Regions from separate parts of the Lysinibacillus irui genome, predicted to be linked through region 1. Evidence: predicted binding sites of a transcription regulator. Region 1 holds the regulator's gene; the other holds the start of a gene.
The links. Region 1 encodes LexA, which represses DNA repair genes until DNA is damaged. Its sites were predicted from a motif close to CGAACATATGTTCG; they were not measured.

Region 1 (5,685 bases):
CTTTATATAGCTACTTTCTTCTCTGTTCTAGCAGTGAGCATTGTAGCGTTTATGAATAGTGATCAGCAAGTTGTTTTTGCACTTGGTTTACTGGTGATTCTGGCAATCTTTTACGCAATTTGGTGTCTACTGTATCGTGTGCAATCAAAATGGAAGCCACTACATATAGGGCTCCAATTTTCTTTAGGCTCTTTTACTTTAATATTGATGAATCTTATTATCCGTTCGCTTGAAAATGGAGAAATACTACTCATTACCTTGATGATTTTATTTGGCGCAATAGCGTTTTATAGCTATCGTAAAAATTGGCAGGAAGTATTGGATAGTGCTGTCACGCTGGCATTTATTACACTATGTAATACCGTACTTCTAATGAATTTACCAAATAACATAGATGATTTACTTTATCCGCTCATTATATTTGCTGGTGTTATGATGAGTTTACGTATACGGGCAAGTATCATGAAGGTAGTTACTTCATTTTTCCTTGTGTTGACATTTACATTAAACTACGTCTTTCATGAGCCAAAACCATTTTTCAGCATAGATCATCTAAGTTTATTCATGCCGATTATCTACCTAATCGTCATATATTTATATGCAAGACGTCCAAAAGAAACAATTACACCATTTGAAAAGGTTATGAAGGATTTATACATCATCGATATTTTAGCAGTGGTCACAGCAGGCTATTTCTTAGCTTATATTGGCAAACTAGACAGTGCTTATTTTGTGGACACAAACGGTATTCCTTATATGATGAGTATTGCATTAGCTGCACTATTTGCAGGCTCTTTACTAGTTGCCGAATCATACAAAGGGCGAGCGTTAACACCAGTTCTCGGCGCATTTTTCCTCCTATTCTCTTTGCTGATTAGCACCAAGACTTCAATGATGGATAGTTTGAATATTATCACTAGATTTGTTTATATTGCAGTCATTGTAGCCATCATCGTAGATATCTTTGTAAAAGGGCTTATTTACCGATTGTATGAAGATCGTCTAGGGAAATATGTCGATGCTATTGTAAGTTCTGGTATTGTACTCACAATGATTTCTATTTGGGGGCTGATTCAACAGTTTACGAATAATAACGTACTAGATTGGAAGCTAAGCATTGCCCTTACAACGATCACATTATTCTTGACGGCCAGTGTTTCATTATGGCTTGGTTCAAAACATCATCTTAAAACACTCCGTACAACAGGCTTTGTCATTTTGGTCATGGCGTTTATTAAGCTTATATTCTTTGACTTATCCGCACTTGATTTATTAATTAGAGCAATTCTGTTTATTACAATTGGTGGGATTGGCATGCTGTTGTCGGGTAGGTTGTTGAGGAAATAAAGAAGAAAAGAGATTCCAATGTATTTTGGAATCTCTTTTTACATTATGTTAAAATGATATCGAAACCTTACTATATTCCCCGCTTTTTAAAGTTCAACATTTCCCTAATCTTACATCATTCATTCTCTATTGTTTTTATCCAAATTTTCCATAGCGACAAGTATTTTAATAGATTCTTTAATAACCTAACAATGTTAGGAGGACTTGTTATTGAACAATACTTACATGGATAGGCGAACCATACGATTTGTATGGGCTCCTATTGGTTTAGGAGGTCAAAAAAATGGAAATGGCTTATACAATCTTTATATTTTTATTTGGGCTTGTCTTTGGCTCTTTTTATAATGTGGTAGGTTTACGTGTCCCACAGAAGGAATCGATTGTCCATCCTCCTTCACATTGTATCAACTGTAATAGACAATTAAAGATGATTGATTTAGTACCAGTATTGTCTTATGTGTTTTTAGGGGGGAAATGTCGAAGCTGTGGCTATACAATTTGTTGGATATACCCAGCAATAGAAATATGGACAGGTGTTTTGTTTGCCTTTGCTTATTGGCGGCTAGGTTGGGGCATAGAATTTATTGTAGCGCTTTTATTTATCTCCTTGTTCGTTATTATTATTGTTTCGGATTTAGCCTATATGCTCATCCCAGATAGGGTGCTTATATTCTTTTTACCATTCCTCGTTGTAGGTCGGGTACTATCGCCATTAACACCATGGTGGGATTGTCTTGTGGGTGCTGTCGTTGGTTTTGGCATACTATATGTTATTGCGGTTATATCGAATGGTGGCATGGGTGGAGGAGATATTAAATTATTCTTTTTAATTGGACTCGTTCTTGGCACAATCAATACACTGTTAACACTATTTCTGGCGGCAGTTATCGGTATGATTGTGGGGGTTATCATTTTGTTCAAGCGTAAGCAAGGAAGAAAAACACCCTTCCCCTTTGGTCCGTCTATCGCCTTAGCAGCGATCATTGTTTATTTTTATGGTGATTCATTAATCAATTGGTATTTAGGTTTTTGGTAATTGTCAATCTTCAAGTATATGGAGGGAAGCAAGTGAAACCGGTTATTGGCATTACAGCCTTTGTGGAGGATGATTTATCCGCTCATTTAAATGCTGCTTACAGTCAAAGTATTATTGAGGCGGGAGGAATTCCGCTTATTATTCCTTTAGGTGTTGAGGAGGATGCGGCTCAAATTTTAGCTCTTACAGATGGTTTATTGTTATCGGGTGGCTATGATGTGCATCCATTTCTATTCGGAGCAGAGCCATCACCAAAGCTAGGGAAAATTCATCCAGCGAGGGATACAGTTGAACTAGCTTTAATTGAAGCTGCTTTTATACGAAAAATGCCTATTTTCGGTATTTGTCGTGGAATCCAAATTTTAAATGTCGCATTAGGTGGTACTTTATATCAGGACATTGATAGTGACCATTTTAGTACGAAGTTGCTTAAACATGCACAGCAATCAGGTCGAGCTGTAGCTACTCATTATGTACAGATTATTGCAGATAATTTATTAGCAACTATTTTAGAACAAGAGAAAGTTGCTGTAAATTCATTTCATCATCAGGCTGTGAATGTTCTAGCAGAGAAATTAAAAGTAGCAGCGAAATCAAGCGATGGTATTATCGAAGCGGTAGTTCATGAAGATTTACCATTTTGCTTGGCAGTTCAGTGGCATCCTGAGGAAATGGCCATAGCAGGAGAAGAGAACGCTAAAAAATTATTTTCAGCATTTGTAGAGGCTAGCTTAAAGTTCAAAAAAGAAGCTTAGAAGGGCATAGAGTAAAGAATCCAATGCTAGTATGTGGATTCTTTTTTTGCGTAAAAAAGAGGATACATGCTCATAAGGAACATATAATCCTCGATACCTATTTTCGTAATTAATGCACACGACGGTAGAGACCAACAACTTGTCCTAAAATAGAAACTTGATCGACAATAATTGGCTCCATGGATGAATTTTCAGGCTGTAAACGGAAATGGTTTTTTTCTTTGAAAAAACGTTTTACAGTGGCTTCATCCTCAGCTGTCATAGCTACAACAATATCACCGTTATTGGCAGTTGCCTTTTGCTTCACAATGACTAAGTCCCCATCTAAAATTCCTGCTTCAATCATTGATTCCCCCATAATTTCAAGCATGAACAATTGATCTTCACTTGTGCCATACGTATCTGGTAGCGGGAAATACTCTTCAATGTTTTCAATAGCTGTAATAGGAGAACCGGCTGTAACCTTACCAACAAGTGGAACATGAATTACTTGTTGCTTTTGAATGGATTCTTCAGGCTCTAGAATTTCAATCGCACGTGGCTTTGTTGGATCTCGACGAATAAAGCCTTTTTGTTCTAATCGAGCTAGATGACCATGAACAGTGGAACTTGAAGCAAGTCCAACTGCTTCCCCGATTTCTCGTACTGATGGTGGATAGCCCTTAGCTCGTACCTCTTCTTTAATAAAAGCTAAAATATCCTCTTGTCTTTTTGAAACTTTTTTCATGAGTGCTCACCTCTTTTTTCTAATATCATTCTTCTTATTTGATAGTATAACAGAATGCGAACACGTATGCAAACATAGGTTCGAAAAGTGTTTGACAAAAACGTTTGTTCGCTTTATTATGAGAACATACATTCCGAACAAACATTCTAAAAAGGGGTTATGAACATGACATGGTTAAAGAAAAACACACATATTTCAATCTTGATGGGAGTTTGTCTACTATTTGCAGGATATCTTTACATTACTGATCCAGGACACGTTAGTTACGCTGAAATTCAAATCGAACACGGGGATAGCTTATGGTCGTTAGCAGAGCAATACCGTGGTAAAATGAGTACTGAAGATTGGATTAAGCTTGTGAAAACAGAAAATGAGCTAGCGGATATTAAAATTGTGGCAGGAAAATCTCTAGTCATTCCTGTAGTGAGTAATCATGCCGATCCCATCAATACCATTGAAATTGCGAGAAACGAACAATGATCAATAATCAACTGTCGGCTGTTGTCTATTGCCGTGTAAGTACTGAAAAGGAAACACAAAGCTCGTCTTTAGAGCGCCAACAAGAAGAGTTACTGCGCTATGCAAAAGAGCAAGGTTATGAGGTGAAGGGCGTTTTTAAGGATAAGCACAGCGGCTACGATGTAGAACGTGAGGGCTTACTTGAAATGCTTGATTTCATTAAAGAAAAGGGGATTAACGCCCTTTTTGTACAAGATGAAACACGTTTAGGACGTGGAAATGCAAGGATGGCTGTGTTGCATTTGTTACAAAAATCAGCAACAGATGTTTTCTCTATGCGTGATGCAGGACCGGTTCAACTAAACGAAATGGACACGATGCTGCTTGAGATTTTAGCGATAGTAGAGGAATACCAGCGTAGAATACATAATGCTAAAATACGTAGAGGTATGCGTCGTGCTGTAGAGAATGGCTTCCGTCCTGAAAATAATTTATCGAATCGAGGTAACCCGCATGGTCAGGAGCGTAAGGAACTACCTGTAGATGAAATTGTCAAGCTGCGTAAACGTGGATTTACCTTTGAAGAAATTTCTATAACGCTTAGAGGGTTAGGTTTTGAAGTTAGTAAAGCGACTGTCCATCGCAGATTTCAAGAACATCAAGAAAGATTAGCAGGAAAATGATATAGCCTGCTAATCTTTTTTTATCTTCTGTACTTCGCTATTAATAGGAAGATAAGCTTTCTATGCTTACGTTAGTAGGTAGTTTAAAAGGGTGTTCTTTATTAATTCGATCATAAAACATAATGCCGTTTAGATGGTCGATTTCATGTTGGACAACAATTGCACCATAGCCCTGTAACTGCACGATGATTTCTTGTCCATTAATGTTATAACCTTTAACCTTAATACGTTCATATCTTGGCACAAAACCATGGACTGGTCGATTAACAGATAAACACCCTTCTCCCTCTGGTAAATAAATCATATTTACAGAATGACTGATTATTTTAGGGTTGATCAACATCATTTCATAGTCATCAAAAAATATAGCAAACATTCGTTTATCTACGCCAATTTGGTTAGCTGATAGTCCACTTCCAGGTCGAAGCTTATATTTTTTTGCTAGATTTGGATCTTGGCTATTTTTTAAATATTGCAGCATTGATAATAATGTATGTTGGTCTTCTTTTGTCACAGGGATTGTCACTTCTTGTGTTTGTTTTCGTAATAATACGGAGTCCTCTTTTACGAAATCTTTCATAGTAATCATATAATTAGGATGAAATCTATTCATAGATAAACACCTCATCAATACGACTATTGAGGACTTTAGCAATTTTAAAAGCTAACTCAAGCGTC
Region 2 (5,685 bases), 1.1 Mb from region 1:
ACCGCGTAATCGGCAAGTGGAGAGCGTTTAATTTGACCATCCTTTGTCGCAGTGAAGATGTACGTATTTGGTTGATCAAATGTTTCAAAGCCATATACAGCGATAATTGACTCATCTTCACCCGTTGGCACGATACTTGAAATATGCTGACCAAGATCCTTCCAGCGAATATCTGGCAGCTCATGAACAGGCTGATAAATATAATTGCCTCGATTTGTAAATAGGAGTAAATGGTGCTGTGTATTTAAGGTTGCTTCATACAATAAGTAATCCGAATCCTTCATCGCAAAATCCTGACCATTTGAGGCGGCATGTGAACGTGTCGAAGTACGTTTAATATAGCCATCCTTCGTTACGGTTACGACAACCTCTTCACTTGGTACAAGAACATCTAAGGTAATTTTAATCTCTTCAATTTCTTGCTCAATTCTTGAGCGACGAGGCTCTGTAAAGCGTTTCTTAATATCAAGCAATTCTTGTTTAATGACACGTACAAGCTTTGCCTCACTTTGTAAAATCCCCTCTAGCTTAGCAATCAACCTATTTAGCTCGTCCTGTTCTTGTCGAAGCTCTGTAATGTCTGTATTGGTTAAACGGTATAATTGCAAGCTGACAATCGCCTCTGCCTGTACCTCTGTAAAATCAAACTTCGCCTGTAAATTAAGCTTGGCATCCTTTTTATCATTAGAAGAACGGATTGTTGCAATCACTTCATCTAAAATGGAAAGGGCTTTAATTAACCCATCCACGATATGGGAACGATCCTTCGCCTTTTGTAAATCGTAAATGGAACGGTTCGTGACTACTTCTTTTTGATGGGCAATATAGGCATCCAATAATAATGGTAAGGTCATCATTGTTGGACGACGATTATGAATGGCAATCATATTAAAATTATATGCTACCTGTAAATCCGTTGTTTTAAATAGGTATTGAAGAATTCCTTGTCCTGGTACATCCTTTTTCAGTTCAATGACAACACGTAAGCCAGTTCTATCAGATTCATCACGAATTTCCGCAATCCCCTCAAGACGTTTATCTACGCGTTGCTCATCAATTTTTTTCACAAGATTCGCCTTATTGACATCGTATGGTAATTCTGTGATAACAATTTGCTCTTTACCACCCTTAATAGGCTCCACAACCGCTTGTGCACGGACAATAATTTTACCGCGACCCGTTTCATATGCTTTTTTAATGCCGTCAACGCCTTGGATAATACCACCTGTCGGGAAATCTGGCCCTTTAATGACCGTCATTAATTCATCCACTGTCGCAGTAGGCTTATCTAAGCGCATTAATACGGCATCTAACACTTCATCTAAAGCATGTGGCGGAATATCTGTCGCATACCCCGCCGAAATCCCTGTAGATCCATTCACTAGTAAGTTAGGGAAACGTGCTGGTAAAACAGTTGGCTCCATATCCTGGTCATCAAAGTTCGGTACAAACTCAACCGTTTTCTTGCCGATATCTCGTAGCATTTCACCAGCAATCGCAGATAATCGTGCCTCCGTATAACGCATGGCAGCTGGTGGATCTCCATCGACCGAACCATTGTTCCCATGCATCTCAATAAGCATATGACGTGCTTTCCAGTCCTGACTCATACGCACCATCGCTTCATAGACAGAGCTATCTCCGTGTGGATGGTAATTACCGATTACATTACCGACTGTTTTCGCAGATTTTCGGAACGGCTTATCATGGGTATTTCCTTCTGTAAACATCGCATATAAAATACGGCGCTGTACTGGTTTAAGACCGTCACGTGCATCAGGCAACGCGCGGTCTTGAATAATATATTTACTATAGCGACCAAAGCGGTCACCCATTACTTCTTCTAAAGGTAAATCTTGAAACTTTTCCGTACTACTCATGCTTGGTCCTCCTCTTGTTGGATGAATTCATTCTCTAAAATATTGGCATCATCCTCCATACCGAAGTCTACATTGGCTTCGATCCATTTACGACGGGGTTCTACCTTATCACCCATTAACGTCGTGACACGTCTCTCTGCACGTGCACCATCCTCGATTGTGACACGAATTAATGTCCGTGTCTCAGGGTTCATCGTTGTATCCCAAAGCTGGTCTGCATTCATCTCTCCAAGACCTTTATAACGCTGTAATATGTAACCCTTTCCAACTTTTTTGATGGCCTTTTGTAGATCGCTTTCTGTCCAAGCATATTCAATGACTTCTTTTTTTCCAGTACCCTTAGAAACTTTATAAAGTGGTGGTAGCGCGATATATACTTTTCCTGCTTCAATAAGTGGGCGCATATATCGATAGAAGAACGTTAATAGCAATACTTGAATATGAGCTCCGTCCGTATCAGCATCGGTCATGATTACTACTTTATTATAAGCGGAATCTTCTACAGCAAAGTCTGTACCAACACCTGCGCCAATCGCATGGATAATCGTTGAGATTTCTTCATTTTTCATAATATCCTGTAGCTTGGCTTTTTCCGTGTTAATGACTTTCCCGCGCAGTGGCAGAATCGCTTGGAATGTACGGTCGCGCCCTTGTTTCGCAGAGCCCCCAGCAGAATCACCTTCGACTAAGTATAATTCATTTTTTGCGGCATTCCGAGACTGTGCAGGCGTTAGTTTACCAGACAGAATGGTACTACCTTTTTTGTTTTTCTTGCCGTTTCGTGCATCTTCACGCGCTTTACGAGCAGCTTCACGTACTTGCTGCGCACGAATGGCTTTACGCACAAGAGAAGCTGATAACTCCGCATTTTCCTCTAGTACATACAAAATTTGCTCAGACACTACACTATCTACTGCAGAACGAGCCTCACTTGTCCCAAGCTTGCCCTTTGTTTGTCCTTCAAATTGCAATAAATGCTCTGGAATACGAACAGAGACGATGGCCGCTAAGCCTTCACGAATATCAGTCCCCTCAAGGTTTTTATCCTTATCCTTTAACAAGCCAATTTTTCGTGCATATTCATTAAATACACGCGTTAATGCTGCTTTCGCACCTGTTTCATGTGTTCCACCGTCACGTGTACGAACATTATTAACAAAGGATAAAATCGTTTCCGAATAACCATCATTATATTGGAAGGCGAACTCTACCTCGATTTCATCCTGGATACCTTCTACATACTTCACCGGATGAAGGACGTCTTTTTCCTCATTCAAATACGCAACGAAAGCTTCAATGCCATTCTCATAAAAGAACACATCACTTTTGCCTTCCTCGCGCTCATCAATTAATTCAATTTTTAACCCTTTTAGTAAAAAGGCTGACTCACGTAAACGCTCTGCTAACGTATCATAATTGAATTTTGTGACAGAGAAAATACTGTCATCCGGTAGGAAATGAACAAGAGTACCTGTTTGCTTTGTTTGTCCTATTTCTTCTAGCGTTGTAACAGGATGTCCACCGTTCTCAAAACGCTGACGATATTTTTTACCGTCACGATGAATGGTAACCTCTAAAAACGTTGAGAGTGCATTGACTACAGAAGAACCTACACCATGTAAGCCACCACTTGTTTTATAGCCCCCTTGTCCAAATTTACCGCCTGCATGCAGCACAGTAAAAATAATTTCAGGGGTTGGTTTGCCCATTTTATGCATACCTGTTGGCATACCACGGCCAAAGTCTCGCACGCTGATACTCTGATCCTGATGAATCTTGACAATAATATGAGATCCAAAGCCAGCCAGTGCTTCATCTACCGCATTATCTACGATTTCATACACAAGGTGATGAAGTCCACGGCCATCCGTCGAACCGATATACATGCCGGGTCGTTTGCGTACCGCTTCTAATCCTTCTAATACTTGTATAGCGTCATCATTATAGACGCTAGGTGACTGTTTATTCGTCAAAAAAATTCCCCTCCAAAAAACAAACACATGTTCTATTTATGTTCTCATCCTAATAATAATAGCATTTCCTGTCAATAGCTAGCGACAGGTCCAATAAAATTTTAAAAATTGCTCACAGTTTTGATTCTTTTTATAGTAAACATCTTCAACAGTTGCTTAAATTTGGAATTTAAGCAAGACAGACTGCTACTACTATCCATTATCGTTTGACGCATAGTAGCCTATTTAGTTTCACTTCCATTTGTTTGGCTTCCCATCTCGAGCGATGAAAGTGCTACGATGTATCTCGCGATTAACTGGATAAAGTTAGACTTCTATTCTACCAAAGGAATGAACGATTGACAAAATTGCCTTTATGCCTATATTTTTAAAAAGGCTTTTTTCCACAACTGATCCTCTCATGTCTAAAAGACTACCCTATGGTAATTGAATTCAAGACCCATAATGAAATCTCCTTCATAACATTGTAGATTAGCAAGAAAAAGTGTAAAATACTTGTTACAAACTATTAGTACCAAGTATTGACTATGAATGAAAGGAGTCCAGCTATGATCAATGGACTTATTATTTTATGTGCTTATCTAATTGGCTCTATACCTTCTGGATTATGGATAGGCAAAATTTTTTATAACACAGATATTCGTGAACACGGGAGCGGTAATCTAGGTGCAACCAATACCTTCCGCACGTTAGGAAAAAAAGCGGGTATCGTGGTGACCGTGATGGATGTTTTAAAAGGAACTGCCGCAGTGTTACTCGTGACACTTCCTATTTTCTCTGACAGTATGCTCCATCCTTTACTACTCGGCCTAGTTGCCGTAATCGGCCATATGTTTCCGATCTTCGCCAACTTCCGTGGTGGGAAGGCAGTGGCAACCTCTGCGGGTGTTTTATTAGGCTATTCATGGCCACTGTTTGTCCTATTATTTATTGCCTTTATTGTGACATTAAAAATTACTAAAATCGTTAGTTTAACATCTATGATAGCCGCTTTAGTAGCACTTATTTATGCAATCGTTTATTATTTTGTTACAGGTGACTTTGCATTAGGCATTTTGGTAGCCTTTTTATTCACTTTTATTATTTATCGTCACCGTGCCAATATTTCACGGATTAAAAACGGCACCGAGCCAAAGGTAAAATGGCTGTAGGAAGAGAGGAGCATTCGAAATGAACATTGCATTAACAGATGAAGCCCTACAATGGTTCAAGCAGGAAATGGAAGTAGAATCAGGTGATACCATTCGCTTTTATGCACGCTATGGTGGTTCTAGTCCTTTTCACGAAGGCTTTTCACTTGGCATGACTCGTGAAGAACCGATCGCTATAGGTGTTCAAACAGAAATTGATGGTGTAACCTATTACATTGAAGAGAAAGACCTCTGGTTCTTTAACGATCACAATCTACATGTTGACGTTGATGCAAGTAAAGATGAATTACAATATGATTATCGTACATAAAGCAGTGTTTCCTTTCAGCATATGAAAGGAAACATTGTTTTTTATTTCGCTTCATGGTCCAAGGTTGTTACGTTGAAGTAATCTTTAGCGGTACCCGAAGCTGAGAAGACATCCAGTAGAAATCCATGGCAGATTTTCATGCCTTCTTCGTTTATCTGGTAAAAAATTTGTCCACTCTAATGGTAATGAACGTCCATTTGAGGAGGAAAACACATGTCCACGTCTAACAATATTGATACCTCCCCATCCCATACTATGAACGATTTGTTATACACGTCCCTTGCTAAAAATTTAAAAATCATTCAGAACTCACTCGGTCATAGCAATGACATCATTATACGAAAAATTACTATTGGTGAAACTGAACCTCA

Region 2: the regulator LexA is predicted to act here: its motif matches at 3,874-3,887, upstream of parE (DNA topoisomerase IV subunit B).

Annotation. Positions count from the first base shown of each region.
Region 1 is NZ_CP113527.1:1,205,568-1,211,252, forward strand. Features, by position in the region: gene OU989_RS05680 (DUF2339 domain-containing protein) at 1-1,347, shown strand, start outside; gene OU989_RS05685 (prepilin peptidase) at 1,631-2,383, shown strand; gene OU989_RS05690 (gamma-glutamyl-gamma-aminobutyrate hydrolase family protein) at 2,416-3,138, shown strand; gene lexA (transcriptional repressor LexA) at 3,248-3,865, opposite strand; gene yneA (cell division suppressor protein YneA) at 4,031-4,345, shown strand; gene OU989_RS05705 (YneB family resolvase-like protein) at 4,342-5,007, shown strand; gene def (peptide deformylase) at 5,048-5,620, opposite strand; gene OU989_RS05715 (helix-turn-helix transcriptional regulator) at 5,613-5,685, opposite strand, start outside.
Region 2 is NZ_CP113527.1:2,295,198-2,300,882, forward strand. Features, by position in the region: gene parC (DNA topoisomerase IV subunit A) at 1-1,880, opposite strand, end outside; gene parE (DNA topoisomerase IV subunit B) at 1,877-3,853, opposite strand; gene plsY (glycerol-3-phosphate 1-O-acyltransferase PlsY) at 4,402-5,004, shown strand; gene OU989_RS11575 (HesB/YadR/YfhF family protein) at 5,024-5,314, shown strand; gene OU989_RS11580 (spore germination protein) at 5,528-5,685, shown strand, end outside.